DNA from 3 places in the Arsenicicoccus sp. UBA7492 genome. Region 3 is predicted to be linked to each of the others. Evidence: predicted binding sites of a transcription regulator. Region 3 holds the regulator's gene; each other region holds the start of a gene.

Region 1 (10,518 bases), on a different contig from region 3:
GACCCGCGACTCGTAGACCATCTCCTCGTCGAGCTCGCCCACGCGGCGGCCGGGTCCGTCGCCGGTGGCGAGCATGACGGCATACAGCCCGCGGTCGGGGATGGTGCCGCCGCTGGTGACGGCCAGCCGCTGAGCACCGGGACGACCGGACACGGTGTCGGCGACGCGGTCCCAGACGATCCGGGGACGCAGCTCGGCGAACTCGTCGTCGGGGTAGCGCCCGGCGAGCATGTCGAGGGTGGCCTCGAGGACGGACCGGGGCAGGGACGCGTAGGGCGCCGCTCGCCGGACCAGCTGCTCGACGTCGCCCACGGTCCAGTCGTCCAGCGCGCACATGGCCACGATCTGCTGGGCGAGGACGTCGACGGGGTTGGCGGGGATGCGCAGCGCCTCGATCGCGCCGGCGCGCATGCGGTCGATGACCACGGCGGTCTGGACCAGGTCGGCGCGGTACTTGGGGAAGAACACGCCCCGGGAGACCGCCCCCACCTGGTGCCCGGCGCGGCCGACACGCTGCAGGCCGCTGGCCACGCTCGGGGGGCTCTCGACCTGGACCACGAGGTCCACCGCGCCCATGTCGATGCCGAGCTCGAGCGAGCTGGTGGCGACCACGGCGGGCAGGTGGCCGGACTTGAGAGCCTCCTCGATCTCCTGGCGGTGCTCCTTGCTCACGGATCCGTGGTGGGCCCGCGCCAGCACCGGTGCGGCGCCGTGGCTCTGCCCGGCCTGCCCCATGAGGTGCGCGGGGGTGCCGTGGGTGAGACGGGCAGGGGCGGGCAGACCGTCCGGGGCGATGGCGGCGGGCTCCGGCACACGGCCGTCCTCCTCCTCCTCGGCGGGCTCCGGCACACGGCCGTCCTCCTCCTCCTCGGCGGGCTCCGGCACACGGCCGTCCTCCTCCTCCTCGGCGGGCGAGAGCCGCTCCTCCCACAGCTCGTTGAGACGTGCGGTGAGGCGTTCGGCCAGCCGTCGTGAGTTGGCGAAGACGAGGGTCGAGCGCTGCTGGGCGACGAGGTCGACGATGCGTTCCTCGACGTGGGGCCACACCGAGGCGGCCCGGCGCGGGTCCGTGTCGCCGGGTCCGTCGAGGTCGACCGGCGCGGCGGCTCCGAGCTCGGCCAGGTCGGGGACCGGCACGACGACCTGCAGGTCCCACTCCTTGGTCGAGGGGGGCTGGACGACGCTGACGGGCCGACCGCCCGCGAGGTAGCGCGCCACCTCCTCGACCGGGCGCACGGTCGCCGACAGGCCGACGCGGGTCGCGGGACGGTCCAGCAGGGCGTCGAGGCGCTCGAGGGACAGGGCGAGATGGGCCCCGCGCTTGGTGCCGGCGACGGCGTGGACCTCGTCGAGGATCACCGTCTCGACCCCGCGCAGGCTCTCTCGCGAGGCGGACGTGAGCAGCAGGAAGAGCGACTCGGGGGTGGTGATCAGCACGTCGCTCGGGCGGCGTTGGAAGGCGCGGCGGTCGGCGGCCGGGGTGTCCCCGCTGCGCACCGACACCGTCACCTCGGGGGGCGGGACGCCCAGCCTGCGAGCGGCGTGCTCGATGCCGACCAGGGGCGAGCGGAGGTTGCGCTCGACGTCGACGGCGAGCGCCTTCATCGGGGAGACGTAGAGGACGCGGCAGCGGCGCAGGGGGTCCTCGGGCGGCGGGGTCGCTCCCACCTGGTCCAGCGCCCACAGGAACGCGGCCAGGGTCTTGCCCGACCCGGTGGGGGCGACGACGAGGGTGTGCTGACCGGTCGACACGGCCTCCCACGCTCCGGTCTGGGCCGGGGTGGGCGCGGGGAAGCTGCTCCGGAACCACGCGCGGGTGGCGGGGGAGAAGCGGTCGAGGACGTCGCTGGTCATGGTGCGTCCAAGAGTGCCACGGGGGTCCGACATACCCCTGCTGCCCACGGCGCGACGACGAGGAGGTCCCCGACCAGCCGGCTGGGGACCTCCTCGATGGTGCTGCGCTCGGGCGTGGTGCCCGTGCTCGTGTCAGCGGCGGGTGTCGTCACCCAGGCCGTCGCGACGCGTGCCGCCGAGGCCGTCACGATCGGTGTCGGTGGTGCGGATCGCGGTGTCGCGGTCGACGTTGCCGTGGGTGACGTTGGTGTCGTGGTGCGTGCCCACGTGCTCGGTGCGGGTGTTGCGGTGGTCCACGTGGTCAGCGGTGTGGACCTCGTGCTTCTTGTTCTTCTTGAGCAGGCCGGCCAGGCCCAGCAGGCCGAGAAGGCCCCACAGGCCGGTCTTGTCGGACTCGGTCGTGGTGGTGGTCGTGGTGACCGAGGTGCTCGGCGAGGGCGTGGCCGTGTCGGCCATGGCGGCACCCGCGGGGACGACGGCGAAGGCCGTGGCGGCGACGGCGGTGAGGATGGTCTTGCGCATGATGATCAAACCTTTCGATCGGGGAGCGGGTCGACGGTGTCGTCGACGGAGCTGGAGGGGGACTGCTCAGTGAGAGCGGTCGTCGGTCCGGTTGGCCGTGGTGGCCTGGGTCGAGGTGGCACGCGTGGCGCCGGAGGCGCGACGCTGGTCGACCGCCTGCTTGCCCTTGAGCAGGCCGGCAAGGCCGAGGGCACCGAGGAGGCCGGCGAGGCCCCACATGCCGGAGTTGTCGTCGGCCACCTTGTCGTCGGCGGCGACGACGGTGACGCTGGGTGCGTGCTGGGCAGGCTGAGCAGCCATCGAGGGGGCAGCAGCGGCAGTGACCGAAGCGGCTCCGATCACGGCTGCGGCACCCAGGCGGGTCATGGTGCGGCGCATGATTTTCCTTTCGTCGTAAGGTCGTTCGCTCTTTGTACTGCTTCATGTTTGCCAGGTGAGGGCAGGCTCATGCGGGAGGTTGGATGCGATCCATGTCACAGTCTGCGCGAGGTGTAACAGGTCACCCTGCGTACTCGTGCTGGTCACAGGCTCGGCGACTCCTGAGCGAACCGCGGCTTGCGTGACGCCGTTCGGGTGGCGAGTTGCACCTTCGTGACCTGAGCGACATGGTGTGCGGATGCGCCTGTCCGACCTCCGACGGCTCCTGGACGAGGAGTTCGGGCCCGGTTATGCCCCGACCGTGGCCGCCGACCACCGCATCTCCGGCCTCGGCAGCCGCACGGCGGACGAGGCCGTCGCCGACGGGGTCCAGCCACGCACCGTCTGGTTGGCCCTGTGCGACGACTTCGAGGTCCCGGAGTCCCGCCGGCTCGGACGCGATCGCCCGCTGCGGCGCGACGCACCGCTGGACTGACGCCCGCGAGCAGGTCGTATGCCGGGTCCCGCCGTCTCGGTAGGGTCGCCCCCATGACGACCGGCGCCGCATCCCGCACCACCCGACCGGACTGGGACGACTACTTCCTGGGGGTCGCGGACGCCGTCGCCGTGCGGGCCGACTGCCGACGTCGTCAGGTCGGGGCCGTCATCGTCTCGGAGGACCGCCGGATCATCTCGACCGGCTACAACGGCGCGCCCTCGGGGCACCCGGGCTGCCTGGACGGCCACTGCCCGCGCGGGCTGCTGACCTACGAGCAGACACGCGAGTTCACCGACTACGACACGGGCCCGGGCCGGTGCGTCGCCGTGCACGCCGAGGCCAACGCGCTGCTCTACGCCCGGGCGGACTGCCGCGGGGCGACGGCATACGTCACGGCCCGTCCGTGCCCGACCTGCCGCAAGCTCCTCGCCGGGGCCGGTGTGGTGCGCTCGCTGCACCGTGAGCCGGAGGGGCGCGTCATCGAGGACGACCTGTCCCGACCCATCGTGCTCTGACCGTCCCAGGGTCGCGCGACACGCAGCGCGCCAATGCCCGACATCGAAATTGTGTTCGGTAGAGTCATCCACAGGAGCTCCGGCCGAGCGCAGCATCGTCCACAGGTCGTCACGACCCAGGGAGGGTCTGTCAGTGGTGGCTCCTAGCGTCTGACCCGAGACATCAACCACGTCACGGGTTGCCGGTGGGCGCGATCCGACGAGAGACAAGGACAGCAGTCATGGCAGCAGTCACCCCCATCAAGGGTTCCAAGGCCCCGGCCGACCCCAAGGACGCGAAGTTCCAGGCGCTGTCCTCGGTCCTCGGGCAGATCGAGAAGTCGCACGGCAAGGGCGCGGTCATGCGCCTCGGCGACGACGTCCGGCCCCCGATCGAGGTCATCCCGACCGGGTCGATCGCCCTCGACGTGGCCCTCGGGATCGGCGGCCTCCCGCGCGGTCGTGTCATCGAGATCTACGGCCCCGAGTCCTCGGGAAAGACCACGGTCGCCCTGCACGCGGTGGCCAGCGCCCAGCGCAACGGAGGCATCGCCGCGTTCATCGACGCCGAGCACGCCCTCGACCCGGAGTACGCCAAGAAGCTCGGCGTCGACACGGACGCCCTGCTGGTGTCCCAGCCCGACACGGGCGAGCAGGCGCTCGAGATCGCGGACATGCTGATCCGCTCCGGCGCGCTCGACATCATCGTCATCGACTCCGTGGCGGCCCTGGTGCCCCGCGCCGAGATCGAGGGCGAGATGGGCGACAGCCACGTCGGCCTGCAGGCCCGACTCATGAGCCAGGCGCTGCGCAAGATCACCGGTGCCCTGTCCACGAGCGGCACCACCGCGATCTTCATCAACCAGCTCCGCGAGAAGATCGGCGTCATGTTCGGCTCGCCCGAGACGACGACCGGTGGCAAGGCGCTGAAGTTCTACGCCTCGGTGCGCCTGGACGTCCGCCGCATCGAGACGCTCAAGGACGGCGCCGACGCGGTCGGCAACCGCACCCGCGTCAAGGTCGTCAAGAACAAGGTGAGCCCGCCGTTCAAGCAGGCCGAGTTCGACATCATCTACGGCGAGGGCATCTCGCGCGAGGGTGGCCTCATCGACATGGGGGTCGAGCAGGGCTTCGTCCGCAAGGCCGGCGCCTGGTACACCTACGAGGGCGACCAGCTCGGGCAGGGCAAGGAGAACGCCCGTCAGTTCCTCAAGGACCACCCCGAGGCCGCGGACGAGATCGAGCGCAGGATCAAGGAGAAGCTCGGCATCATCAAGCCGATCGACGCTCCCGTCTCCGAGATCCCTGCGGTCGAGCCCCCGGTCGAGTTCTGAGTCGTATGCCGGACCCCACCGCCCCAGGGCGTGGGAGCTGGAGCGGGGTCGCCTCGTGGGATCACACCCAGGAGACCGGCCCCGCTGCCGTCCCGCCGCCCCATCCCGTCGACCGACCGGATCTCGAGGCGCACGTCCTCACCGACCGGTCAGATCCCGACGCCCTCGGTGCCGCCGATCGGTCAGTTCCGGACGCGAGGCTCGAACGCGCCCGCGAGGCCTTGGCGCGTGCGGAGTCCGGTGCGGCGCAGGGCGTTCCGGACCTCCTGCCCCGGGATGCGCAGGTCGCCCCCGCCACCTGGGAGGACCTGCGCACCGAGGGGCGTGAGGAAGCCAAGGCGCTGACCGCACCGAAGGCGCCGAGGGCGCGTTCGGGGCGCGGCGGCGCGGCGATCGGCGGCAAGCGCGAACGATCCAAGCCCCGGCGCAGGGGCCGGGCCGAGGACCCGCCCGCGGAGGGCGCGGCCGCCGTCGACGCCGAGCCCGACCACGAGGACGTCGCGCGGCAGATCGTGCTGCGCCAGCTGGCCATGGCACCCCGCAGTCGCGCGCAGCTCGAGACCAAGCTCCGCCAGCGTGACTGCCCCGAGGACGTCATCACCCGCGTCCTCGACCGGATGACCGAGGTGGGGCTCGTGGACGACGAGGCCTACGCCGCCATGCTCGTCCGCTCGCAGCAGGCGACCAAGGGCCTGGCCAAGCGCGCCCTCGCTCACGAGCTGCGCAAGAAGGGCATCGACAAGGATCTGGCCGACGCTGCCCTGGACGAGGTCGATCCGGAGGAGGAGCGTCGCACCGCGCGCGAGCTGGTGGACAAGAAGCTGCGCTCGATGGGCGGCCTGACGGTGGAGGTCCAGACACGTCGCCTCGCCGGCATGCTCGCGCGCAAGGGTTACGGCTCGGGTGTGGCCTACTCCGTCATCCGCGACGCGATCGCGGACGCCCCGGAGCATCAGCGCGACTAGCCCTCGCAGCTGGGGTGGTGGTGGCGGCCGCGGAGGTGAAGCGTGAGGCGGTCACAGCGAGTGCAGAGGCCTCTGGGCAGCGGGAATCGCGCGCACGTCGACGATCTCCTTGCCGTAGGGGAACAGCGTCACCGGGATGAGCTTGAGGTTGGCGACGGCCAACGGGATCCCGATGATCGTGACCGCCTGCGCGGCAGCGGTGGTGAGGTGGCCGAGCGCCAGCCACCACCCGGCGATCAGGAACCACACGAGGTTGGCCACCCCGGACACCGGCCCCGCCCCGGGGGTCGTGACGACCGCCCGGCCGAACGGCCACAGCGCATAGCTCGCCATCCGGAACGACGCCACCCCGATGGGGATGGTCACGATGAACACGCACGCGATGATGCCCGCGATGACATAGGTCAACCACAGCCAGAAGCCGCAGAACACGACCCAGATGACATTGAGGAGCAGGCGCACGGTGACCTCCGAGGTGACGGGTGGGGTGCTGTCACCAGGGTCGACGTGCGGCACGCTGACGGTGTTCCCGCCAGGTCCGGATCTCAGGGGCGCCTCAGGGATGTCCCGCAACCCCGTCAGCCTCTGAGCGTCAGTTCCGGACCAGCAGGGACGCCGCCGGGTAGGTCGTCGAGCCTGCGCCCCTTCGACTCACCGTCACGCGGTCGAAACCGTCGGACAGCGATCCGTCAGCATCCTTCACATCCGAGCCCATGGGTTCACCTGGCCACCAGGCCACGACCCACCCGTCGACCACGGTCGCCGTCACGTCGCCCCGTGCCGCGGTGTGCACGACGACCCTGGTCACATCCGGCAGCACGCGCCCGGCCACCTCGCGAACGATCGGGTCACCATCGTCGCGGGCAGACGCGCCGGCACGCGTGAGGACGATCCCGGTGGACGAGGGCGGGGCGGGCAGAGCCATAGGTCCGGCGAGCCCCCCGGAGGCCTCGCGGTGCCACCGCTGGTCGTGCAGACAGGTGACCGGGCCCTTGGACGTGGTGAGCAGGGCGAGCACCCAGTCCCCACGGCGCTCGGTGAGCACGACGGTCGAGGGGATGCGGTCGCTGCCGTTCTGGCTGACCCAGAAGTGGCACTGCTGCGCGGACTCGCTGTCCCGGACGGCGTTGGTGGCGTCAGGGGTGGGGCTCCAGCCCGCGGTTGCGGAGTCGGAGCCACGCAACGCGGGGGCCACGAAGGTCAGGCTGGCTGCCGCGGCAGCTCCGACAGCGAGGAGGACGGCACGCCGACGCCTGGTTCGCCTCGTCGGCCCCATCTGGGTGCGCCGAGGAGCGGCGAGAATGCCGGCCAGCACATGATGGCTGCCTCGCGAGGCGGCCACGTCCCTGGCTGGGTCGAGGGGGCGCAGGGCATCGTCGAGCTGCAGGTCGTTCATCGTGAGGCTCCTTCGCATGGCGTGGTCGTCGTCCGTGAGGGGCCGGGACTCGTGACCCGCGCGGGGCTTGCGGTCAGGTGGGGGTGAGCGCGAAGCGCCTTGCGGGCTCGGCTCAGGCGCAGTCGGTAGGCGAGCGCCGAGATGTCGAGGACAGCGCCCGCCTGCGTGGCATCCAGCCCGTCCCAGACCGTCAGAGCGAGGACCTCCTGCTGGGCTGGCGTCAGCCGCGCCCACGCGGCGGAGAGGTCGGCGCGGAGCACCGCCTCGTCCTCGGTGACCCCGGATGGCAGCGGGGCGGTCTTCGTCATACGGACCGCGAGAGCCCCCCCGGCGTCCAGCCGACCGGGCCGCGTTGAGGAGCTGGTTGCGGGCTATCCCGTAGACCCAGGCGCGCCGGCCGTCGTGGCTGAGGGGCGCGTCGTCGAACCGTCGCCAGGCAGTGAGCAGGGCGTCGGCCGCCACGTCCTCGGCGCTGGCGGTATCGGTCCGGCGGGCGCAGAACCTCACGAGGTCGTCGTGCACGTCGTCGAACAGTGCGCTGAACGCCGTCGCGGCCGGCCCCGACAGATCGGAGGGGGGTGGGTGCTCCATGCCCCCTCCTTGTCCGGCCGGATGCCAAGTGTTTCACCTCGTCCCGACCTGCGACGCGCGCCCGCCCCGACCTAGGCTGGGAGACCCCCGACCCAAGGAGTCCCCGTGAGCGACCCGGCGTTCGAGATCGACATCGACCAGGCGGAGCAGCCGATCGTGCTCGCCCTCGACGTGGGGTCCACCGCCAGCCGTGGAGCGTTGTACGACGCCGCGGGGCGCCCGGCGGGCAAGCGGGCCAAGCGGCCGCACGCCTTCACGACCGCCACGGACGGCACCTCGACGATCGACCCCGACGAGGTGGTCGCCGAGCTGACCGAGATCATCGAGGAGCTGCTCGAGCAGGTGGGCGGCACGACGGTCGGGGGCGTCGCGATCGACACCTTCGCGTCGTCGCTGGTCGGCGTGGCCGAGGACGGGTCGCCGCTGACCCCCTGCATCACGTATGCCGACGCCCGCTGCGCGGACGAGGTCGCCGTCCTGCGCGAGGAGCTGGACGAGGCGGACGTCCAGCAGCGAACGGGCACCCGCATCCACACGAGCTATCTCGCGCCGCGGCTGCGGTGGTTCGCCCAGGAGCAGCCCGACCTGGCCGCGCAGGTGAGTCGCTGGATGTCGCTGGGGGAGTATGTCCTCCACCGGCTCATCGGGACCGCGGACCCGGGCACCTCGACGGCCGCGTGGACCGGCCTGCTCGACCGTCGGACGGGGGAGTGGGACGAGCGTCTGCTCGAGGTCGCCGGGGTGACGGCCGAGCAGCTGGGCAGGCCACGTGACCCCAGCGACACCCTCACGCCGGTCGTCGACGTGGGTGGCCGCTGGCCGGCCCTTGCGGAGGCTCGCTGGTTCGCGCCGATCACCGACGGGTTCGCCAGCAACCTCGGCAACGGTGCGACGGGGCCCGACACCGTGGTGGCGAGCCTCGCCACGAGCGGCGCGATGCGGGTGCTGATCGAGGGGGCGCCGGACGCGCTCCCGACCGGGCTGTGGAACTACCGCGTCGACGACCACCGCTCGCTCGTGGGCGGAGCTCTCAACGACGTCGGCCGGGCCGTGACCTGGGCCGAGGAGACGCTCCGGCTGCCCGAGGAGCGCGACGGGCTCGACGTCGTCCTGAGGGCTGTGCCGGACGCGGGGACCCCCTTGGTGCTGCCCTTCCTCACCGGCGAGAGGTCGACCGGCTGGGCCGGCGGCGCTCGGGCGGCCGTGACGGGTCTGACCGTCTCGCACCAGGCAGCTGAGATCTTCCGCGCGCTGATGGAGGGCGTGGTGCTGAGCTATGCCCGCCTGGCGGTCCAGCTCGAGGAGGCGGCCGGCGCCCCCGAGCGCATCCTCGCGAGCGGCCGCGTCGGGCAGGACCTGCCAGGCCTGTTCGCCCTGCTCGCCCACGCCGTCGGCAAGCCCGTCACCCCCGTGACCATCAAGCGCGTCACCCTCCACGGCACGGCCCTGCACGCCCTCGAGGTGCTGGCTCCCGACGTCGAGCGAGCCGCCCCGACGACGGGCGACACCGAGCAGCCCGAGGCGGACGCCACCCGGCACTTCGCGGACCGGCTCGCCCGGTTCGAGGAGCTCTACGCCGCGATCGTCGCCCCCACTCCCCGCCACTGACCTCACGAGGGCAGGCGGCGGGCGGCCGGCATACGGTCCCCGTGGCCCTCTTGAGCGCGCGGGGGGCACGATGCGGACGCGACGCACGGCCCGGGTCGTGGGCGGCTAGGGTCGCGGGGTGTCCTCTCGTGCTGACCTGCGCTGGCTGCTGCCTGGCTTCGTCGCGGTGGCGCTGGTGTGCCGGCTGCCGATCACCAGCCTGCCACCCGCGCTGGCGACCATCAGCCGGGACCTCCAGCTCACGCCGACGCTCGCGGGGCTGACGACCACGCTGCCGCTGATCTGCTTCGGGCTGTTCGCGTTCGTGACGCCGTTCCTGGTGGCGCGGTGGGGGACCGAGCGCACGCTGCTCGCGGCCACCGCGCTGACCGTGGCGGGCGTGGTGGTGCGCAGCCTGCCGACCACGCCCACCTTCTACCTCGGCACCGTCGCCCTCGGTCTCGGGATCGCCGTCATGAACGTCGTCCTCCCGGCCGTCGTCCGCAGCCGCTTCCCGGACCAGGTGCCGCAGCGGATGAGCCTCTACACCGTGTGCATGATCAGCGGCGCCTCCGCGGCGGCCGCAGCCACGGCGCCCCTGCTCCAGCACGGCCTGTCCTGGTCGTGGACCCTCGCGATCTGGGTGCTGCCCCTCACGGCGGCGCTGGTCCTGTGGGCCGCCGCCACCCGGGAGGTCGTGCGCCACCCGACCGGCGGTCACGCCTCGACCCCGCAGGCGCCGACGGGTATGGCGCACGTCGTGCGTCACCCGCGCACCTGGTGGACGGCTGCGTTCATGGGTCTGCAGTCGCTCTGCTTCTACATGCCGCTCACCTGGCTGCCCGCGATCCTGCGCAGCCACGGGGTGGCCCCCGCGACGGCGGGCGTCATGCTCGGGGTCTACATGGGCCTCGGGATC
Region 2 (10,518 bases), on a different contig from region 3:
GAGGCGCTCCCCCCGATCGTCGAGCGGGTTAAGCAGGAGGGCGTCCAGGTCACCTGGGTGACCGACCCCATGCACGGCAACACCCACACGAGCGCGAGCGGCTACAAGACGCGTGACTTCGACGACGTGGTCGACGAGGTGCGGGGCTTCTTCGAGGTCCACGCCGACCTCGGCACCATCCCCGGCGGCATGCACGTCGAGCTCACGGGCAACGACGTCACCGAGTGCACCGGCGGCTCGATCCGCATCGAGGACGCCGACCTGTCCTCGCGCTACGAGACCGTGTGCGACCCCCGGCTCAACCACCAGCAGAGCCTGGAGCTGGCCTTTCTCGTCGCCGAGATGCTCGCCCAGCGGTCCTGAGCCCCACCTGGGTGATGTGAGAGAGTTCGTCCCATGCCTCGGACCGAGCCGCGCACCGTGCCCCCCGGGCAACGGCTCGTCGCCGAGCTCCCGGTGCAGCACTACGGGCGCGTCCCGGCGCTCTCGCCCGAGACATGGACGTTGTCCGTCGTCGGCGAGACGGCCGGGCCCGAGCGGGTCCTGACCTGGGACGACCTGCAGCAGCTGCCGCGCGACGCGATCGTGGCCGACCAGCACTGCGTGTCCAAGCTGACCAGCCAGGACGTCGTCTGGGAGGGCGTGCTGGTGCGCCACGTCGTCGACCTCGCACCCCCGGCCGATGGGGTCGGGCACGTCCTCGTCTCGGCGACCTACGGCTACAGCGCCAGCCTGCCGCTCGACGACCTCGTGTCGCCGCGCTCGCTCCTCGCCACGCACCGCAACGGTGAGCCCCTGTCCGCCGAGCGCGGGGGGCCGGTGCGCCTGGTCGTGCCGCACCTCTACGGCTACAAGGGCCCCAAGTGGATCGGCGAGATCGCCTACCTGCGCGAGCCGGGCCGCGGCTTCTGGGAGCAGCGCGGCTATCACCTGGTGGGCGACGTATGGCGCCAGGAGCGGTACGCCTACCAAGAATGAGTGTGACCGCGTGACCGCCAGACCGTGTCGCCCCATGACCGAGCAGCTGCACGACCGAGCAGCTGAAGGACCGAGTCGCTGCCTGACCGGGCGGCTGTGCGGGTCGCGTCACGGCTCGTGGTGCAGTGCCTCCAGCGGCGGGTCGTCCGCCGAGCGACCACGGCGACCCGCGAGCTCGACGACATACATCGCGGCCAGGACCAGCCCGCCGCCGAGGACCATGCGCGAGGTGGCCGACTCGCCGCCGAGCGTGACCGCGAAGCCCGCGGCGAACACGGGCTCGAGCGTCATGACGATCGCGGCGCGGCTGGCGCTCAGGTGCGCCTGGGCCCAGGTCTGCGCCCACAGCGCGCCGGCGCCGGCGACGACCGCCATGTAGACCACGGCCCACCACGCGGCGGGGGTCGGGGGCAGGCGCACGCCGTCGACGGCCGCCGTGACGGTGCACCCCACGGCGAGGGCGATCATCTGGACGGTCGCCAGTGCCGTGGCGAGCTCGGCGGTGGAGTACCTCGCCACCCCGAGGATGTGGATGGCGTAGACCGCGGCGCACGCCAGCGTCAGGGCCTCGCCGAGACCGACCGCAGACGCCACGTCACCGAGGGACAGGACGGCGAGACCGGCGACGGAGAGCACGACGGCGACCCAGGTGGGTCGTCCGACCCGCTCGCGCAGCAGGATCGCTCCGAGGACGGGGGTGAGGACGACGTACAGACCGGTGATGAAGCCGGACCGCGACGCGGCGGTGTGGGCGAGCCCCACGGTCTGCAGGACCTGCGCCAGGGCGTAGACGAGGCCGAGCAGCCCGCCGGCCATCCAGGCGCGTCGGTCCAGGGCCCGCAGGCTGCGGCCGAAGAGCAGGAGCAGGCAGACGGCGGCGATGGTGAACCGGACGGCCAGGAAGTCCACGGCGTCCATGGAGTCGAGCAGGTCGTGGATGAGGTAGAACGTCGAGCCCCAGACGGCGGTGACCGCCACGAGGGCGAGCGTGGCGAGGCCCGAGCGCGGTGCGACCGAGGGCCGCGGGGGAGCCACGGCCACTCAGACCACGACGACCGTGACGGTGCTTCCCTTGGGCGCGCGACCGCCGGAGGGGCGCTGCTGGGACACCAGCCCGAACACCTCGCCCAGCGGGGCGGACACCCGGACCTGGAAGCCGGCGGCCTTGAGCGCGGCGACCGCGTCGTCCTTGCTCCGTCCCCGCACCGACGGCACGGCCACCAGCTCCGGGCCCTTGGACAGCGTCACCGTGACGGTGTCGCCCTTGAAGAGCGTGCCGCTCGCGGGGCTGTGCTGCGTCACGGACCCCTCGGGCACCGTGGTGGAGTAGACGCGGTCGGGCGCCTCGGCATAGGTCAGGCCCGCCGCCGTGAGGGCGGTGCGCGCCTCGGCGGAGGTGCGTCCGGCGAGGGCGGGGACGGGGATGGGCTGACGACCCTTGCTGACGACGAGGGCGACCTTGGTGAGCGGCTTCAGCGAGGCGCCGGCCGCGGGGTCCGTGGAGACGACCTGGCCGGCCGGCACCTGCTCGTCGTGGGCCTCGGTGACCGCGCCGACGGACAGGCGGGTGTCCTTGAGGGCCTGCCGCGCCGCGTCCACCGGGGTGCCCCGGACCTGCGGCACCTGGTAGCGCTCGGGCCCGCGGCTCACGACGAGGGTGACGTCGTCGGTGCGGTGCAGGGCCGTGCCCTCGCCCGGCGACGCCTGGATGACCGACCCGCGCGGGACCCGCTCGTCGTAGGTCTCCTCGATGGCGGCGTCCAGGTGGGCGGCCGCGAGCCTCGACTGGGCGTCGGCGAGGGCGAGGCCCTGCAGGGCAGGCACGGTGGTGGAGGCACCGGGGCCCTGGGTGAGGTACCACGCGCCACCGCCCCCCAGCAGGACCAGGAACGCCAGCAGGGGGAGGAGCAGGCGCAGCCGGCGCCGGCGGGGGGCTGCTGACGGAGAGGCGGCGCCGCGCGTGGCGCCGACGGGGTCGCGGTGCTGCACCGGGGTGGGGATCGGTCGGGCGGACCCGGTTGCGCCGGAGCGCGGTATGGCGACCGTCGGGGTCGCCCTGGCCGCGGAGGCCTCCGGCTCGCGGGGCCGGGCGTCGAGGTCGTCGGGGGAGAGCTCCGCCCGCACCTCGCGCAGCCGCTCGGCCAGGGCGGCGCCGTCAGCGGGACGCTCCCCGGCGTCGCGGTGCGTGGCCCAGGCGACCACCTCGTCGAGCGCGGCGGGCACGCTGGGGACGACGTCGCTCGGGGCCGTGATGCTGCCGTGCACGTGCTGGTAGGCGACGTGGATCGGGGACTCGCCCTCGTAGGCCTTCTGACCGGTCAAGAGCTCGTAGAGGATCAGGCCGGTCGCGTAGACGTCGCTGCGCGCGTCGGCGATGCCCCGCTCGACCTGCTCGGGGGACAGGTAGGACACCGTGCCGAGGATCGTGCTGCTGGCGGCGGTGACGGTCTGAGCGGTGACGGCACGGGCCAGGCCGAAGTCGGCCACCTTGACGCGGCCGTCGTCACGGATGATGACGTTCTCGGGCTTGACGTCGCGGTGGATGATCCCGGCCCGGTGGGCCACGCCGAGCGCCTCGGCCAGGGGCACGACCAGGTCGAGGGCGGCACGAACCGTGAGGGGAGCCTCGGCGTGGACGACCTCGCGCAGGGTGCGACCCGGCACCAGCTCCATGACGAGGAACATGTCGTCATGGTCGATGCCCTGGTCGAACACCGCCACGATGCGCGGGTCGTTGAGGCGGGCCGCGGACCTCGCCTCGCGCTGGAACCTCGAGGTGAACGACTCGTCGTCGGTCAGCCCACGCCGCAGGATCTTGACGGCGACCTCACGGTCGAGGCGCTCGTCCAGGCCCTCCCACACGGACGCCATACCGCCGTCGGCGATGTGCCGGACCAGGCGATAACGCCCGTCCAGCACACGCCCGGGCGCGGTCACGTCGGTGGGTCGAGGCACCGTTCGATCCTAGGCGGGGGAGCCTCCCCGACCTCACATCCGGGACCGGTGTGCCTTGACGGAGGCGACGTAGCGGTGGGTCTCGCGGTACATCCCGCGCTTCTTGACCGAGGGGAGCCCCTGGTAGTAGGCGCCGATGGCCGCGTCCTCGCTGCCGGCGGTCGCCTGGAGCTGCTTGAGGATGACGACCCCGGCCGTGACGTTGTCGCGGGCGTCGCCGAGGTCGAGTCGGCGGCCTGCGAGCGACGAGGCCCAGCGGGCGTTGGCGGGCATCACCTGCATGGTGCCCCTCGCGCCGACGTGGGACGTGACGTCCTGGCGCCACCCGGACTCCTGGAGCCCGACGGCGAGCGCGAGCCGCCGGTCGACGCCGTGCTCGTCGGCCACCTGCTCGATGAGGGCGCGGACCTGGGCCTTCTGCGTCCCGGCAGCGGCAGGTGGGGACGTGCGGGCGGTGGCCCTGGCGACGGGTGCCTTGCTCGTGGGGGCCTTGGACGGGGGTGCCGTGCGCGTGGGGGCCGTGGTCGCGGGAGCCTGGCGACGTCCGGCCTGGGCGTCGGTGCCGGCCGCGGGGATCACGAGCCGCTGGCCGGGGTGGATGCGACGTCCCCCGCCCTGCAGGCCGTTGGCCGCGACGACGGCCTGCACGGTCGTGCCGGCGCGCCGGGCGATGGTGTAGGTCGAGTCTCCGCGGCGCACGGTGTAGTCCCCCTGGACGGCGGACAGCACCGACAGCGCAGACAGCGCCGACGCTGCGGACGCTGCGGACGTGGCGGACGCTGCGGAGGACGTGGACGGGTGCGACGTGGTGGACGGGGAGGTGGCGGTGGGGGTGATCGCGACGGCGATCGAGACGGCGGCGATTCCGGCGACGAGGGGCATCGTGGGTCCTTGTGGTCGGTGTCGGGGAGCGTGGTCCGTCCGGTGGGAGGTCAGGGCCCGAGCGCGTCGGGCGACCTTGAACGATCCAGCCCGTCCAGTGAAGCACGCTCACCCGGATGGCGCATCCGTGCGCGTCGACCGGCGCGCATGGCAGGCTAGGGGCCGTGAGCCGCTCCTCAGCCCCTGACCAGGTCCTCCTCGCCCGTCTCGACGAGCTCGTGCCCGAGTGGATCACCGTGCCCGACGTCGCCGAGGCGTGCGCCGTCCCCCTGGCGACCGTCCGGTCGTGGCTCGCGGAGGGTGAGATCGCGTCCGTGCGCCGCGGCGAGCGCAAGGTCGTGAGCATCCCCGCGACCTTCGTCCAGGACGGGGCGCCGCTGCACCTGCTGCGCGGGACCCTGTCGGTCCTGCACGACTCCGGCCTCAGCGACGCCGAGGCGATCGCCTGGCTGCACGAGCCGGACGACACGCTGCGCACCGGCACCCCGGTCGGCGACCTGCGTGCGGGGCACCGCACCGAGATCCGCCGCCGTGCGCAGGAGCTGGCCTTCTGAGGGTGACCCCGCGAGGCGGTGGCGCCTCCCGGCATACGGCCGGGGTCTCGTCAGCCGTCGGCCCGGCGGCTGACGCCGCTCAGGTGGTGCGGCTCGTGGCGTAGGTCGCGAGGTCGACGAGGACCTGACGGCCGTCGTCGAGGAGCGCCCGCGTGTCGTGCAGCCGCTCCAGACCCTGGGCCACGAGGCGCTCGATGTCGCGCTCGACCGCGTCGACGGCTCCGGACGCGACGATCGTCTCGCGCATCCAGTCCACCGTCTCGTCGTCCACGTCGGGGTCGCCGAGGTGGCGGCTGAAGCGCGCGGCGCGCTCGTCGTCGAGGGTGGACAGGGTGTGCGCCACCAGGACGGTGTGCTTGCCCTCGCGCAGGTCGTCGCCGGCGGGCTTGCCCGTCGCCTCGGGGTCGCCGAACACCCCGAGCAGGTCGTCGCGCAGCTGGAAGGCCTGGCCGACGGCCAGCCCGAACTCGCCGAGCTTCTTGAGGTCGCCCTGCTTGGCACCCGCCGCCGCGGCCCCGATGACGAGGGGGTGCTCGATGGAGTACTTCGCGCTCTTGTAGGTGATGACGCGGTGCGCCAGCCGCAGGCGCTGCTCGGTCGTGAGGTCGTCCCAGCCGCGCGCGGCCTCGAGCACGTCGAGGAACTGCCCGCCCATGAGCTGGGTCCGCATCTCGTCGAACACCGGCCGCGCGCCGTGCAGCTCGTGCCGGCTCAGCCCGGAGCCGGCGAACATCGAGTCGGTCCAGGTCAGGCAGAGGTTGCCGGCGAGGATGGCCCCCGCGACGCCGAACCGCTCCGACAGCCCCTCCCACTGCTGCTCCGCGTGGTGCGCGGCGAGGCGGCGGTGCGCGGCGGGCAGGCCGCGTCGGGTGTCGCTGTCGTCCATGACGTCGTCGTGGATGAGCGCCGCGGCCTGGAAGAGCTCCATCGCGGCGGCGGCCCGCACGATGGCTTCGTTGTCGTCGCCCCCGGCGGCGCGGTAGCCCCAGTAGCAGAAGGCGGCGCGCAGCCGCTTGCCCCCGCGCAGCAGGTCGGCGATCGCGTCGACGAGCAGGCGGGTGTCGCGCCCCACGGGCGCGAGCTGGGACGTGCGCAGGGCGATCTCCTCGTCGATCTCGGCCTGGACCCGGTGACGCAGCTGCGCCAGGTCGACGATCTCGGTCCCTGCGGTGGTCATCCCGGCATCCTCCGTCGGTGCGGCCCTGCGGCACTGTGAGTACGGCGACACGGGAGTGCCCACATGTCGGTGCAGACCGAGCCTACGCGGTCGGGTCACCTAGAGTCGCGGCCATGGCATCGGGCACGTCCTTCCTCGCTCCCCGCGACCTCTCCGGCATCTCCATCCCGGACATGCTGCGGTCCGAGGGGACGAGCTTCAGCTTCGAGTTCTTCCCGCCCAAGAACGACGAGTCGGAGCAGGTGCTGTGGGAGGCGATCCGCCACCTGGAGAAGAAGCGCCCGTCGTTCGTGTCGGTGACCTACGGCGCCGGCGGGTCCACGCGCGACCGCACGGTCCGCGTCACCCGGCGCATCGCCGAGGAGACGACCCTGCTGCCCATGGCCCACCTGACCTGCGTCGCCTCCTCGCGGGCCGAGCTGCGCAGCGTGGTCGGGGCGTATGCCGACGCCGGGATCCGCAACGTCATGGTGCTGCGCGGCGACCCCGCCGGCGGCCTCGGCAGCCCCTGGGTGGCCCACCCCGAGGGGCTCGACCACGCCGACCAGCTCGTGTCCCTGGTGCGCGCCCTGGGCGGCTTCACGGTGGGGGTGGCGGCGTTCCCCGACAAGCACCCCGAGTCGGCCTCGCTGGAGCAGGACGCCGACGTGCTGGTCGCCAAGCAGCGGGCCGGGGCGGACTTCGCGGTGACGCAGATGGTCTTCGACGTCGACAACTACCTGCGCCTGCGGGACATGGTGGCGGCGCGTGGCGGGACCCTGCCGATCATCCCGGGGCTGATGCCGATCACCTCGGCCAAGCAGATCACGCGCATGGCCGAGCTGTCCGGGGCCGCCCTGCCCGTCGCCGTGACGTCGCGGCTGGAGGCGGTGGGGGACGACGCCGACGCCGTGCGCGAGGTGGGGGTCGAGATCGCGACCGAGCACGCGTCCCGCCTCATGGCCGAGGGCGCGCCGGGGCTGCACTTCTACACGATGAACCGCTCGACCGCGACGCTCGAGGTCTTCGCCAACCTGGGGCACTGACCCTCAGCCGGTGCGGGTGCCCCAGTCGTCATACCTGCGCTTGAGCCGGACGATGCGCCGCAGCAGCCAGACCACGGCGACGATGCCGGCGAGCAGCAGGATCCCGGCCACCGTGGCGGCCGCCCAGGGATGCTCGGTGGCGAGGGTCATCACGCCGATCACGGCGACGTCCTCCGCGGACGAGATGGCGACGTTGCTGACCGGCTCCGGCGAGGCGTTGACCCCCGCGCGGATCCCGGCCTTGACCCCGTGGCTGGCCAGGGCGCTGAAGCCACCGGTCGCGGCGGCGAAGGCCTGCTCCAGCCCGGACCCCTCGTGGCCGGCCAGGAGATAGCCCAGGGTCGCGCCGACGGCCGGCCGGACGACGGTGTGGACGCTGTCCCACATCGAGTCGAGGTAGGGGATCTTGTCGGCGAACATCTCCAGCAGGAACAGCACCGCGGCGGCGATCAGCACGTCCGTGCGGGTCAGCACGTGCGGGACCAGGTCGATCGAGAAGAACCGCCCGGCCAGGCCCATGACGAGCACCACGGCGTAGGCGTTGATGCCGCTCGCCCAGCCGCTCGTGAAGACCATCGGTAGCAGCTCGGTCCCCATGGGTCCTCCTCAGTGATCGTGTGCTCGTGCTCGTGCTCGTGCTCGTGCTCGGGTCTCGCCGGGCCGGCGGCCTGGCTCGAGCCAAGGGCGTCCGACGACGACGCCTCACGGTATCCGGTCGGGGCCCCTCGGTCAGGGATCGACTGACCTGCGCCGATGCGCAAGCGGGTGACGTGGGGGTGGGGTCTGTCGGTGGTCGGGCCTAGAGTTCTCTCCATCGAACACATGTTCGGTTCACGGGTCGGTTGTTCGAAGGAGGACGGCGATGAGGCGGTGCGAGGACGTCATCGAGGTCAGGCACGAGGGCCGACCGTTGCAGTTCATCTGGCGAGGGCGCCTCTACGACGTGCGCGCGGTCGTCGACCACTGGCGCGAGCGCCGCCCGTGGTGGCGCGAGGTGCCCGACACGCGGTCCATCACCCCCGCCGACCTCGAGGAGGAGGTCTGGCGGGTCGAGGCGGCCCCCGGCCGCTCCGGCTCCCTCGGCGTCTACGACCTGGCGGTGCGCGGCTCGCGCTGGCAGCTCGTCCGGCTCTCCGACTAGGACTCCCCTCCGGCTCTTTCTCCGGCCTTCCTCCCGGCCCTTTCTCTCCCCTCTCTCCCCTCTCTCCCCTCTCTCCCCTCTATCTCCCTCTATCTCCCTCTCGTTCTTCTTCCGGCTCTCCCGACCGGACCGTATGACGAAAGCAGGTGCACCATGACCGCCACGATCGCCACCATCACGCGTCCGCCGCTGACCACGGCGACGCTCGACCTGCTCGACCGCGCCTACGCCGCCCTCGCCGAGGCGACCTGCGCGGGCACGACCGCCGACCGCTACGTCGCGGCGCACCTGTCGGGGCTGCGCGCCGGGGCGGCGCTGCTCGCCACCCGGGGACCGGTCTCGGGCCGGGGACGGCCCCGCAGCGTCTGGGAGCTGCTGCCGGCCGCCGCGCCGGAGCTGGGGGAGTGGGCCGCGTTCTACGCCGCCTCGGCGACCCGCCGCTCCGTGGCCGAGCGGGGTGGACCCGTCTCGGCGCGCGAGGCGGACGACCTGGTGCGGGCCTCCGAGACCTTCCTCGCCCTGGTCGAGTCCGCCCTCGGGGCCCCGCCGCACGCACCGCTGCCGTCCCTGCAGGTGGCCACCGGTGGCCGATGACTTCGTCCACCTGCACGTGGCGTCGGGCTGCTCCCTGCGCTACGGCACCACCCCACCGGCCGACCTGGTCGATCTCGCCGTGGGGCACGGCCAGGCTGCGCTGGCGCTGACCGACCGCGACGGCCTCTACGGCGCGGTGAAGTTCGCCCAGTCCTGCCTGGCCCGGGGCATCGACCCGATCCTGGGGGCGGACCTCGCGCTGGGCGAGGTCGCCGGGCAGCGGGCCAGGCCGGCCGGACGCACCCCCGTGCGCGGTGGTGCGGTCGTCGACCCACGGCTGCCCCGGGTCACCGTGCTCGCCCGGGGACGCTCCCGGGTCGAGCAGGGCCACGGCTGGGCGCGGCTGTGCCGGCTGGTGTCGGCGACCCACCTCGCGGGCGAGCGGGGAGAGCCGGTGACGAGCCGGGCGCTCGTGGCCGAGCACGCCGACGCCCTCACGGTGCTGGTCGGCCCCGACTCCGACGTGGGCCGGGCGGTCCTGCGCGGCCGGCCCGACCAGGCCCGGCACCTGCTGGAGCAGTGGCGGCACGCGCTGCCCGGGGACGCCCTCGTCGTCGAGGTCGTCCTGCACGAGGGGCCGCCGGGATCCGTCGGCAGCCGCCGCCAGGCCGCCGCGCTGCTCGCGCTGGCCGACGACGTCGGGGTCCCCGCCGTGCTGACCGCCGCCGTGCGCCACGGCCGCGCCGAGGACGCGGTCACGGCCGACGTGCTCGACGCGGCCCGCCGGCTCGTCGCCCTCGACACCCGGCACCTCGACCGGGTGACCACGCTGGGTCACCTCGCCTCGACCCCGGACATGCTCGCCCTCGCCCGCCAGGCGTGCGGCGGGGATCGCGCCCGCGCCGACGAGCTCGTGCGCACCACGCTGCGGGTCGCCGACGACTGCCGGCTCGACCCGCGCGGCGACCTCGGGATCGGATCGGTCCAGCTGCCCGAGCCCGGCATCCTCGGCATACGGCCCGGGCAGTCCCCCCAGGCGGTCCTGGCCGAGCGCTGCCGAGGCGCGCTGCTGACCCGCTATCCCGACGCGAGCGACAGCGGGCGGCGGGCGATCGAGGCGAGGCTCGACGACGAGCTGGGGGTCGTCGCCGGCCTCGGCTACCCGACCTACTTCCTCACCGTCGCGACCGTGTGCGACCTGATCCGCGACATGGACGGCCGGGTCGCGGCGCGCGGGTCCGGCGCCGGCAGCCTGGTCAACTACCTGCTCGG
Region 3 (10,518 bases):
CGTACTCCAGGTCGACGACGTGCTGCACCGTCGGCAGGGCGGCGCGGATCTCGGCGACCTCGGCGGACCGGTCGACGTCCTTGCTGCCATAGCGGTAGCCGCCGACGACGAGCAGGACGGTGGGGTCGACCTGGGCGAACCGGTCGATGACCGCCCGGGGCCCGAACTCGGTGGCGCAGCTCGCCCAGATGGCGCCGAGGCTCGCCGTCGCGAGGAAGGCGACGAGCGACTCGGGGACGTTGGGCACGTAGCCGACGACCCGGTCACCGCGGCGGACGCCCAGTCGTTGCAGGGCGTCCCGCGCTGCTGCGACCTGCTCCCGCAGCTCGCCGAAGGTCAGGTCGACGTCCTCGCGGGTCTGCGAACGCCCCATGACCGCAACCGTGCTCGCGTCCTCGGGTCGGCCCAGCGCGTGGTCGACATAGCTGAGCGTCGCACCGGGGAACCACTCGGCGCCGGGCATCTCGCGTCGTCCAAGGACCTCGCGGTGCGGCATACGGGCCTGGACCTCGAAGTAGTCCCACACCGATCCCCAGAAGCCGTCGAGGTCGGTGACCGACCAGCGCCACAGCTCGTCGTGCGTGGTGAAGCGGTGGCCGCGCTCGCGGGCCAGCCAGGTGAGGTACTGCCCGACCTGGCTGGTCTCGAGGACGTCGACCGGTGGCGTCCAGACGATGTCGCCCTGCTGGACGGGGGTGCCGGGGTCCCAGGTGCGCCAGGTCATCGCGCGTCCTCGGTGACCTTGGCGGCGCGGCCCTCGAGGAAGTCGCGCATGCGGCCCTTGGCGTCGTCGGTGCCCTGCGCGATCGCGGCCATGAGCGACTCCATCAGGTAGCCCTCGCGCGGGTTGGCCTCCGCGATCCGCGGAAGTGCCTGCACCACGGCGAAGTTCGTCTGCGGCGCGTTGTCCGCGATGCGCGCGGCGAGGCCCAGCGCGTGGTCCAGGCCGACGCCGTCGTCGACGAGGTACTGCGCGAAGCCCACCGCGTGGCCCTCGACCGCGTCGTAGCGGCGCCCGGTCAGCATCATGTCGACCATGCGGTGCGCGCCGACCAGGCGGGGGACCCGCACGGAGCCGCCGCCACCCACGAAGAGCCCGCGCTGGCCCTCGGGGAGGGCGTAGAAGGTGGAGCGCTCGGCGACGCGCACGTGGGTGGCCGAGGCGAGCTTGAGGCCGCCACCGACGACCGCGCCCTTGAGCACGGACACGACGGGGACGAGCGAGCCCTCGATGGTGTCGAAGGCGCGGTGCCACATGCGCGAGTGGGCGACACCCGCCAGCGTGTCGCGCTCGGCCATCTCGGCGAGGTCCAGGCCGGCGCAGAAGTGGTCGCCCTCGGCGTCCAGCACGATCGCGCGGACCTCGGGGGCCAGGTTGGTGAAGATGCGCTCCAGGCCGAGGATGGTGCGGTCGGACAGGGCGTTCCGCTTGGCGGGGCGGCTCAGGGTGATGATGCCGACGGCACCCTCCCGACGCAGCGACAGGGTCTCTGGGACCTCGCAACCGTCGTGCACGACACCGGAACTCATGGGCTCTCCCCGTTCGTCGCTGAATAGCAGGTTTCCTGATACTGACATGACGGCCAGGCGGCGCGCAAGGGTGCGGCGGTGAATTCTGCGCTCCGTGATGAGGTTGAATGGCGGGGTGACTCACCGTGATCGCTCGCCGGCCCCGTCGCTGCTGTACGTCGTCAAGCAGCTCGAGCTCGTCACGCGCGCGCACCTGGACGCGATCGTCCGTGAGTCCGGTGTCACGGCACTGCAGTACACCGCGCTGACGGTGCTCGAGCGGCGGGAGGGCATGACCTCCGCCGACCTCGCCCGCCACTCCTTCGTGCGGGCTCAGTCGGCCGCCGACCTGGTGGGAGGGCTCGAGCGTCGTGGTCTCATCCGGCGCGACCCGGACCCGACCAACCGGCGCCGCCGCCTGATCAGCCTCACCGAGGACGGCCGCGCCCTGCTGCGGCGCCAGGCCGAGCCCGTGGCCGAGCTCGAGGCGCACATGGTCAAGGACCTCGACCCGGACCAGCGCGAGAGCTTCACCGAGGCGCTGCAGATGTGCCGCGCCGCCCTGAGCGACCTTCCCATGGACGGCGACTGACCCGCCGCGCCCATCGTCCCGCGGGGCGGAAGTGGGGTTTCGCCCGCGCGCTGACGCATGTATACAGGATTCCTGTCATGCGACGCTGACGTCGCGGACCCACCCCCCAGGAGTCGACATGTCCTCGCGCACCCTCCGCCCCTCCCGAGTCACGACCGTCGCGGCTGCCCTGGCTGCCGTCGGCGCCCTGGCCGTCCCCGTGGCACCCGCGGTCGCCGCCGGGTCGCCCCGCAGCACCCAGCCTCGCAGCACCGAGCCCCGCGCCACCGAGCCCCGTGCCACCGAGCCGCGTCACGAGCAGGGCACCCTGCCCGACGGCTCCACCTGGGACATCGCGGTCCCGGCCGGCTGGAACGGCGACGTCATCCTGTTCAGCCACGGGTTCCGCACCGGCGCGGTCAACCCCACCGTGGACGCCGGGTTCGCCCCCACCTCGGCGGCCCTGCAGGCACGCGGGTATGCCGTGGCGCAGTCGTCATACGCCCGGACCGGATGGGCGCTCGGCAGCGCCGTCGACGACCAGCTGGGCGTGCTCGCCGAGTTCAAGGCGCGCATCGGCGAGCCGCGTCGCACGCTGGCCTTCGGCCGGTCCATGGGAGGGCTGGTGAGCAGCCTGCTGGCGGAGCGTCGCGACGCTGACGTCGACGCGGCGATCAGCACCTGCGGACTGCTCGGTGGCGGGCTCAACCTCAACAACTACCAGCTCGACGGGCAGCAGGCCGTCGCCTCCCTGCTGCTGCCCGGCGAGGACGTGCGGCTCACGAAGTTCGCGTCCGTGGAGGAGGCGGCGGCCAGCGCCCAGCGGCTGGTCGACGCCGTCAAGGCGGCTCAGGCCACCCCGCAGGGACGCGCCCGGATCGCGCTCGCCGCATCCCTGATGAACATGCCGACGTGGGCGACGGGTGCGACCCCGCCCAAGGCGCGTGACGCCGTGGCGATCGAGCAGGCGCAGTACACCTACCTGATCGGGTCGCTGACGATGATGATGACGCGACGCGTCGACATCCAGGAGGTCTCGGGCGGGGACAGCGGGTGGAACAAGGGGGTCGACTATGCCCGGCTCCTGCGCCGCAGCGACCAGGCGGGCAACGTGGCCCGGCTCTATCGCTCGGCGGGCCTCGACCTCAAGCAGGACCTGCGGCAGATCACCAGCGACGCCGACGTGACGGCCGATCCCGCGGCGGTGACCTGGCTGAAGCGCACGTCGGCCCCGACCGGACGGCTGCGCGTGCCGGTGCTGACGATGCACACGGTGGCGGACCCCGCTGCGCCGGTGGAGTACACGAGCGAGTACGCGACGAAGGTGAAGCGAGCCGGCTCCGGCGCGCTGCTGCGCCAGGCCTACGTGCAGCGCACGGGGCACTGCACGTTCACGCCTGCCGAGAACGTCGCCGCGGTGCAGGCGATGCAGGAACGCCTCGACACCGGTCGATGGACCGGCGCCGTGAGGCCTCGGTCGCTGCAGCGGGTCGCCGAGGCTGCGAACCTGGCCGGCGCAGCCTTCGTGAGCTATCGACCGGGCGCGTTCGTCAACGACCGGGCCGACCGCGACCCCTACGGCCCGCGTCGCTGACGCCGGTGGTCTGACCCTCGACACCCTCGGCGAGGTCCGACGGTTGCGCGCTCAGACGGAGCGCAGCACCGCCGTGACCTTGCCGAGGATCGTCGCCTGCTTGCCGTCGATCGGCTCGAAGGCCGGGTTGTGCGGGAGCAGCCACGGGTGACCGAGCTTGCGCTTGAAGGTCTTGACCGTGGCCTCGCCGTCGATCATCGCGGCGACGATGTCGCCGTTGTCGGCGTCGGGCTGCTGGCGCACGACGACCCAGTCGCCGTCGCAGATGGCGGCGTCGACCATGGAGTCGCCGACCACCTTGAGCAGGAACAGCTGGCCCTCGCCCACGACCTGGCGGGGGAGCGGGAAGACGTCCTCGACGACCTCCTCCGCCGTGATCGGGACACCGGCGGCGATCCGACCGAGGACCGGCACGTATGACGCCTGGGGCCGCTGGTCGCGCACGCCCGTCACGTCGGTGCTGTCGTCGGCGTCGGTGTGGAACGCCTCGGGCGCCCAGTCCGGGGAGACGACCTCGATGGCTCGGGGGCGGTTGGGGTCGCGGCGCAGCATGCCCTTGCGCTCGAGGGTCTGCAGCTGGTGCGAGACGCTGCTGACGCTGGCGAGGCCCACGGCGTCGCCGATCTCCCGGATGCTCGGCGGGTAGCCCCGGCGCTCGACCGTGTCGCGGATGAACTCCAGGATCTTGCGCTGGCGGACGGTGAGACGCTGCCCGCCGTCGCGCTCCGGCAGGTTGGTGACCTTGGCCATCGTGCTCGCTCCCTCGATGCCGGCAGGGCCCCTGACCTGCAGTGATGTGCGGTGGAGACACCCGGGGCGGGGGGTGTGTCAGTGGTGCCTGGTTGAGTGTCTCCCGTGGCCACCAAGGCTACCGGGGTCGAAGGCGTGTTTCAAACACTCGTTCGACGCGAGTCTTCACATCAGCCCCGGGGATGCTGTACTTTCGTACAAGCGTTCTATCGAACGGATGAGCGAGCCACCCCGGCTCGTCGAGAAGGAGGACCCAATGAGTGCAGCTGTTGCGTGGGACGACGCCATCGCCCCGGCACGTGTGCCCGGCCGTCCCCGACTGCACCTGGTGCCGACCGGCGACGCCGTCCCGGCCCGTGCGCCCCGTCGCCTGCGCTTCACGCGGCGCGGGCGGCTCGCGATGACCCTCACCGTGGCGGTGCTCGTCGCCGTCGCGGCGTTCTCCGCCTGGTCGTCGCTGGCCACCGCGGCGCCCGCCGGCACGGCCGCGCACGTCGTGACCGTCGAGGGCGGCCAGAGCCTGTCCGAGATCGCGGCCCGTGAGATGCCCGGCGTCCGCACGGACGACGCCGTCCTGCGCCTCGTCAAGGCCAACCACCTGCAGAACGACCAGATCATGACCGGCCAGACCCTGGTCGTGCCGGCGTCCTGATCGGGCCGATCTCCCTTCCTTTCCGCCGGGAGCAAATCCGTCCGCTGGGACGTTGACGCTCACGAACGGCCCCGACCGATGCTGCGCCAGAGGGCATCCGGGCACGTCACACGTGCTCGCTGCAAGACCCTCGGCGCCCATCGCCGTCCGGCGGACGCGGTCGCCTGTCGCAGCAGGCGGGCGGGGCCCATGACTTGCGTCGTGGCGGTCACCATCAGGGGGTGGTGACGCCACGGCGCACCTCTGCGCCTCGTGCCTCGTGCCTCGCGCCTCGCGCCTCGGTCAGTCGGTGGTGATGGCGTCCGGCGAGGCGGTCGGCGCGGACCCGTACGTCTGGTGGAGTGCGGCCACGTAGGTGGCGAAGGCGCCGGCCATGTCCAGTGATCCGCCCAACAGGAGCCACTGCGTCTGCAGCCCGTCCATCATGGCCAGGGCGGAGCTTGCGACCTGCTCGGTGGGGGTCTCGGGTGCGACGGTGCCCGTGCGGATGCCTTCGGCCAGGTCGTCCACGATGGCTTGACGGGCCTCGGCGTAGTGCCGCTGAGTCCAGGCGTGGGCCGGGTGGTCGGGGTCCATCGCCTCGCTGGTCACGGTGACGAAGAGCCGGACCAGCTGTGGCCTGGTGCTGTTGAGCAGGGTGAGCCTGCACAGGCGCTCCAGCACCTGCCACCCGGTGGGCGCTGTCGGCTCGAGGGCATCGAGGTCCTCGCGGTCGCGCTGGTCCCGCAGTGCCAGCACCTCGGCGAGCAGGGCTTCCTTGTGGGGGAAGTGGTGCGTCAGCGCGGTGGGGGAGAGGTCGGCGTCCTTGGCGATCTGCGCCAGCGCTGTGGCGCGGAACCCGTGGTTGGCAAAGAGCTCGAGGCTTGCCGCGATGATGCGCGCGCGGGTCGCGGCGCCGTCACCACCTCGGGGGCGTCCCGGGCCACGGCGGACCCGGTCCGTGTCCGTGCTCATAGCCCGACCTTACCCGCGTGTCTGGGCATGGTCACAGACCCCGCGATGTCCGGCTGCGTCCGTGCGACGAGCGTGCTGCCGCCCACGGGCTCCCAAGATCGATCCGTCACCCCTGGTCGATCAGCTCGTTGCGGCTGGTGCGGACATCGATGGGCTCCTCCGGGCCGGGGATCTGCACGGTGTCGGCGATGGGGATCCACGCGCCGCCGTCCACGCTGTACTCCCCGGAGTAGGTCGCCGTGACGTTGATCGCGAACCTGCCGGCCTTGGGGTAGGGGTAGGTCACGTCGCCGCTGGGGTAGGGCCCACCGGTGCTGGACGTCGGCCCCACCGCGCCGCCGTCCCCGAAGTCGTAGAGGTAGCTCTGGCCGACGGGGCGGATGCGCACGGCGTGGCCGAGCAGGTCGACCGTGCTGATCTCCCCGGGCTCGAACCCGGCTGGGTCCCAGGCGATCTGGACATAGGTGGGCAGCGTCACGAGGGTCCGGCCGCCCACGGGCTGCACCTCCGCCATCGGCTTCGCGAACGGCGTGGTGTGGAAGGCCTGCACGATCATGGCCTCCGTCAGCACCGGCTGCGGTGGGGCGACCTGCGCCGGTGCCCCCGGCGCGGGTGGGGCCTGCCCCGGCGCGGCTGGAGCCGCCGGGTCCGGCACGAACCCCGGTACAGCGGTCTCCCACACCCCCGGCCCGTCCCGAGACACCAACGGCCGCCGAGTCACGTATTGGAATGCAGAGGTGGCCCGAGCGGGTGAGGCGGTTGGAGATGTGGATGTGGACGTGGTCCGGACCCTTGGCGTGCCTACGGTCCGACGGGAAGCGCCGGTCTTGACCTCAACGCCTCTACCGGCCTGGCGTAGGTCCGCTTCGATCAAGATGGTGCTGGACGAAATTTTGCCGCTGAAGGTGGGGGGTGCTGGCTTGCCGTCGGCGGATATGAGGGCCATGGCCAAGGCCGCCGCGATCATTGGAGGGAGCCGATCTCACTTACTCGCCAGGCGTTGCCAGCAAACGCCAGGACGAATCCCCGGCGTGTAGTCACTGTCTGGCCCTTCGCGGGCGATGTTTGGCGCCCTTGGGCAACGGGGGATGGAGACTCCACCACTGTGGCCTTCACCACCGTTTGACCCTTCGGGTCCGACGTGGCCAGTACATCCCGCAAGGCAATGACGGGCGTTGTGTAGCGCGACCTTTGACCCGCCAGTTCACTTGCTCCCTCCTCAAGGCCAGTGCAGGACTTGCAGGTGGGGAGGCTGAGGGCTGAGATCAGGCCGGTCTTGGGGGTCGTCCAGGCGACGTTGACCTGATCGATGAAGTAGCGCGTGAACGCCTCGGCGCCCTCTGGAGTGTGTGCGCGGGCTGCTGCGGGGATGGCAGGGGCGGCGGCGCTGGTGGCGGCCGGCGCGGCCGTCGTGGGGGAGGTGCTGGACGTCGTCGCTGCCGAGCTCGACGTGGGGGTGGCGGCGCTCGTGCCCGGCGTGGCCGGTGGCAGCTCGTGGGTGGCCGTGGCCGTGCCCTGGCTCGTGCCCGCGGCGCCCGAGCAGCCGGCCAGGGCGCCCGCGGTGATCAGCCCGGCGGCGGTGAGGAGACGTCCGTGTCCACGCATGGCGTCGAGCCTAGACGTGCGGCGACGCCTCCTGCTTCCGTCATACAGGGGTCTGTGGATAACTCAGGATCAGCGGCGGTCGCGGGTCATCACGGACACCGCGTAGACCATGAACCCGGCCGCCACGAACATCAGCAGGCCGCGCACCAGACCTCCGCTGCGGATCATGAGGGCGACCGCGAAGCAGAGCAGGCCGACGACGAGCGGGGTGAGGGCGCGGCGATCCATTGGTCGAGCCTAGACCGTGCGACCACCACCAGATGGTGGGGTCGGGCCGTCGGTCATCTGGCCCTTCGTCACCATCACGCAGAGTGTTGGGCACGACACGATGAGTGCAACACGCCGTGTGACCTGGGACAACACGTCAGGTGGGTGACTTGTTTGATCACGGGGCCGTCACGGCATAAGATCACTACATCTAGTGGTTACACCGGTGTAAGTCATCCACATGTAGTCCCCAGGGTGAAGCCGGTTACCCACAGGTTGTCAACAAGCCATCCACAACCGCGTCCACAGGCGGCCGCCGATCAGGGGAGGAGCCTAGCCGTGCACTGCCCGTTCTGCCGCAACACCGACAGCCGCGTCATCGACAGCCGCACGACCGACGACGGCTCCGCCATCCGTCGTCGTCGTCAGTGCCCGGCCTGCCAGCGCCGCTTCACCACGGTGGAGTCCGCGAGCCTGACCGTCATCAAGCGGTCCGGCGCCAGCGAGCCGTTCAGCCGCTCCAAGATCCAGGACGGCGTGAGCAAGGCCTGCCAGGGCCGCCCGGTCAGCGAGGACGACCTCGCCAGGCTGGCCCAGCGGGTGGAGGAGACGATCCGCTCGCAGGGCCACGCCGAGATCGACGCCCACGAGGTCGGCCTGGCCATCCTCGGCCCGCTCCGCGAGCTCGACGAGGTCGCCTACCTCCGGTTCGCGAGCGTCTACCAGGCGTTCGACTCACTCGAGGACTTCGAGGCGGCCATCACCCTCCTCCGGGCGGAGCACCCGCCCACGGGCGAGGAACCCGCCGCGGTGGGTCCTCCGGGCCCCTCTCGCACGACCTAGCAGGTCACCGGGGGTCTGTCAGTGGTCGCCCACAGACTGCTCGTATGACGACCGGACCCCGCACCACGACATCTCCACCGCCCCGCCGCGCCACCTGACGGGGACCCACAGGCACGACATACCGCCAGCAATCCACAGGGAACGGAAGGCACAGCACCATGACCGAGACCGTCGGCGCTCGCTCCGCAGCACGCAAGTCGGCCAAGAAGGGCCTCACCATCGAGCGCATCTTCACCACGCCCGGCGTGCACCCCTACGACGACGTGAACTGGGAGAAGCGCGACGTCGTCCAGACGAACTGGAAGACCGGCGAGACGATCTTCGAGCAGCGTGGCGTGGAGTTCCCCGACTTCTGGTCGGTCAACGCCTCCACCATCGTCACGACCAAGTACTTCCGCGGTGCCGTGGGCACGGACAAGCGCGAGCAGGGCCTCAAGCAGCTCATCGACCGCGTCGTCCTGACCTACGCCAAGGCCGGCAAGGACAACGGCTACTTCGCCACGCCCGAGGACGCCGAGATCTTCGAGCACGAGCTGACCTACGCCCTGGTCCACCAGGTGTTCAGCTTCAACTCCCCGGTGTGGTTCAACGTCGGCACGGCCAGCCCGCAGCAGGTCAGCGCCTGCTTCATCCTGTCCGTCGACGACTCGATGGACTCCATCCTGAACTGGTACAAGGAGGAGGGGTTCATCTTCAAGGGCGGCTCCGGCGCCGGCCTCAACCTCTCCCGCATCCGCTCCTCCAAGGAGCTGCTGTCCTCCGGCGGCACCGCCTCCGGCCCCGTCTCCTTCATGCGCGGCGCCGACGCGTCCGCCGGCACCATCAAGTCCGGCGGCGCGACCCGCCGCGCGGCCAAGATGGTCGTCCTGGACATCGACCACCCCGACATCGAGGAGTTCGTCGAGACCAAGGCGCGCGAGGAGGACAAGATCCGTGCGCTGCGCGACGCCGGCTTCGACATGGACCTCGGCGGCCGCGACATCGTCTCCGTGCAGTACCAGAACGCCAACAACTCGGTCCGCGTCTCCGACGAGTTCATGAAGGCCGTCGAGGAGGGCACCGACTTCGGTCTGCGCGCCCGCATGACCGGCGAGATCATCGAGCGCGTCGATGCCCGCACCCTGATGCAGAAGGTCGCCAAGGCCGCCTGGGAGTGCGCCGACCCGGGCATCCAGTACGACGACACGATCAACGCCTGGCACACCAACCCCGAGACCGGTCGCATCACCGCGTCCAACCCCTGCTCGGAGTACATGTCGCTGGACAACTCCTCGTGCAACCTGGCCTCGCTCAACCTGCTGAAGTTCCTGCGCGACGACGACACCTTCGACGCCGCCACCTTCCAGAAGGTCGCGGAGCTCGTCATCACGGCGATGGACATCTCCATCTGCTTCGCGGACTTCCCGACCGAGTCCATCGGCGAGACCACCCGTGACTACCGTCAGCTCGGCATCGGCTACGCCAACCTCGGCGCCCTGCTGATGGCGACCGGTCACGGCTACGACTCCGAGGGTGGCCGCGCGCTCGCCGCCACGATCACCTCGCTGCTCACCGGTGCGTCCTACAAGCGCTCCGCCGAGCTCGCCGGGGTCGTGGGGCCGTATGCCGGCTACGCCCGCAACGCCGAGGCGCACAAGCGCGTCATGGCCCAGCACCGCGACGCCAACGCCCAGGTCAAGACCCTCGACGAGATGGGCTCCTCCATCCACGCCCTCGCCACCCAGGCGTGGGACCAGGTCCTGGACCTCGGTGACAAGAACGGCTTCCGCAACGCGCAGGCCTCGGTCCTCGCCCCCACCGGCACCATCGGCTTCATGATGGACTGCGACACCA

Evidence for each region. Region 3 encodes LexA, which represses DNA repair genes until DNA is damaged. Its sites were predicted from a motif close to TCGAACANNTGTTCGA; they were not measured.
Region 1: recA (recombinase RecA) is a predicted target of LexA. The motif match lies at 3,791-3,806, and genes of this name have one in related genera.
Region 2: B4E97_RS15440 (DUF6504 family protein) is a predicted target of LexA. The motif match lies at 8,386-8,401, and genes of this name have one in related genera.

What each region holds. Positions count from the first base shown of each region.
Region 1 covers NZ_DLOE01000048.1:8,940-19,457, forward strand. Annotated here, with positions in the region: gene B4E97_RS14245 (Lhr family ATP-dependent helicase) at 1-1,854, opposite strand, end outside; gene B4E97_RS14250 (WGxxGxxG family protein) at 1,987-2,376, opposite strand; gene B4E97_RS14255 (WGxxGxxG family protein) at 2,443-2,754, opposite strand; gene B4E97_RS14260 (DUF3046 domain-containing protein) at 2,993-3,229, shown strand; gene B4E97_RS14265 (deoxycytidylate deaminase) at 3,283-3,747, shown strand; gene recA (recombinase RecA) at 3,969-5,060, shown strand; gene B4E97_RS19020 (regulatory protein RecX) at 5,066-6,025, shown strand; gene B4E97_RS14280 (YccF domain-containing protein) at 6,077-6,541, opposite strand; gene B4E97_RS14285 (hypothetical protein) at 6,618-7,421, opposite strand; gene B4E97_RS14290 (RNA polymerase sigma factor) at 7,418-7,729, opposite strand; partial or broken gene B4E97_RS14295 (RNA polymerase sigma factor) at 7,809-8,012, opposite strand; gene B4E97_RS14300 (gluconokinase) at 8,118-9,620, shown strand; gene B4E97_RS14305 (MFS transporter) at 9,739-10,518, shown strand, end outside.
Region 2 covers NZ_DLOE01000048.1:253,065-263,582, forward strand. Annotated here, with positions in the region: gene B4E97_RS15395 (class II 3-deoxy-7-phosphoheptulonate synthase) at 1-363, shown strand, start outside; gene B4E97_RS15400 (molybdopterin-dependent oxidoreductase) at 397-978, shown strand; gene B4E97_RS15405 (DMT family transporter) at 1,087-1,956, opposite strand; gene pknB (Stk1 family PASTA domain-containing Ser/Thr kinase) at 2,020-3,933, opposite strand; gene B4E97_RS15415 (LysM peptidoglycan-binding domain-containing protein) at 3,967-4,815, opposite strand; gene B4E97_RS15420 (Rv2175c family DNA-binding protein) at 4,980-5,369, shown strand; gene B4E97_RS15425 (polyprenyl synthetase family protein) at 5,449-6,546, opposite strand; gene metF (methylenetetrahydrofolate reductase [NAD(P)H]) at 6,660-7,571, shown strand; gene B4E97_RS15435 (DUF4126 domain-containing protein) at 7,575-8,168, opposite strand; gene B4E97_RS15440 (DUF6504 family protein) at 8,434-8,712, shown strand; gene B4E97_RS15445 (SAV_6107 family HEPN domain-containing protein) at 8,866-9,306, shown strand; gene B4E97_RS15450 (DNA polymerase III subunit alpha) at 9,296-10,518, shown strand, end outside.
Region 3 covers NZ_DLOE01000057.1:32,176-42,693, reverse strand. Annotated here, with positions in the region: gene B4E97_RS16780 (acetoacetate--CoA ligase) at 1-724, opposite strand, end outside; gene B4E97_RS16775 (crotonase/enoyl-CoA hydratase family protein) at 721-1,530, opposite strand; gene B4E97_RS16770 (MarR family winged helix-turn-helix transcriptional regulator) at 1,646-2,101, shown strand; gene B4E97_RS16765 (alpha/beta hydrolase family protein) at 2,220-3,674, shown strand; gene lexA (transcriptional repressor LexA) at 3,726-4,424, opposite strand; gene B4E97_RS16755 (LysM peptidoglycan-binding domain-containing protein) at 4,681-5,076, shown strand; gene B4E97_RS16750 (TetR/AcrR family transcriptional regulator) at 5,359-6,030, opposite strand; gene B4E97_RS16745 (PKD domain-containing protein) at 6,137-6,586, opposite strand; gene B4E97_RS16740 (DUF6318 family protein) at 6,994-7,635, opposite strand; gene B4E97_RS16735 (hypothetical protein) at 7,705-7,863, opposite strand; gene nrdR (transcriptional regulator NrdR) at 8,182-8,685, shown strand; gene B4E97_RS16725 (vitamin B12-dependent ribonucleotide reductase) at 8,844-10,518, shown strand, end outside.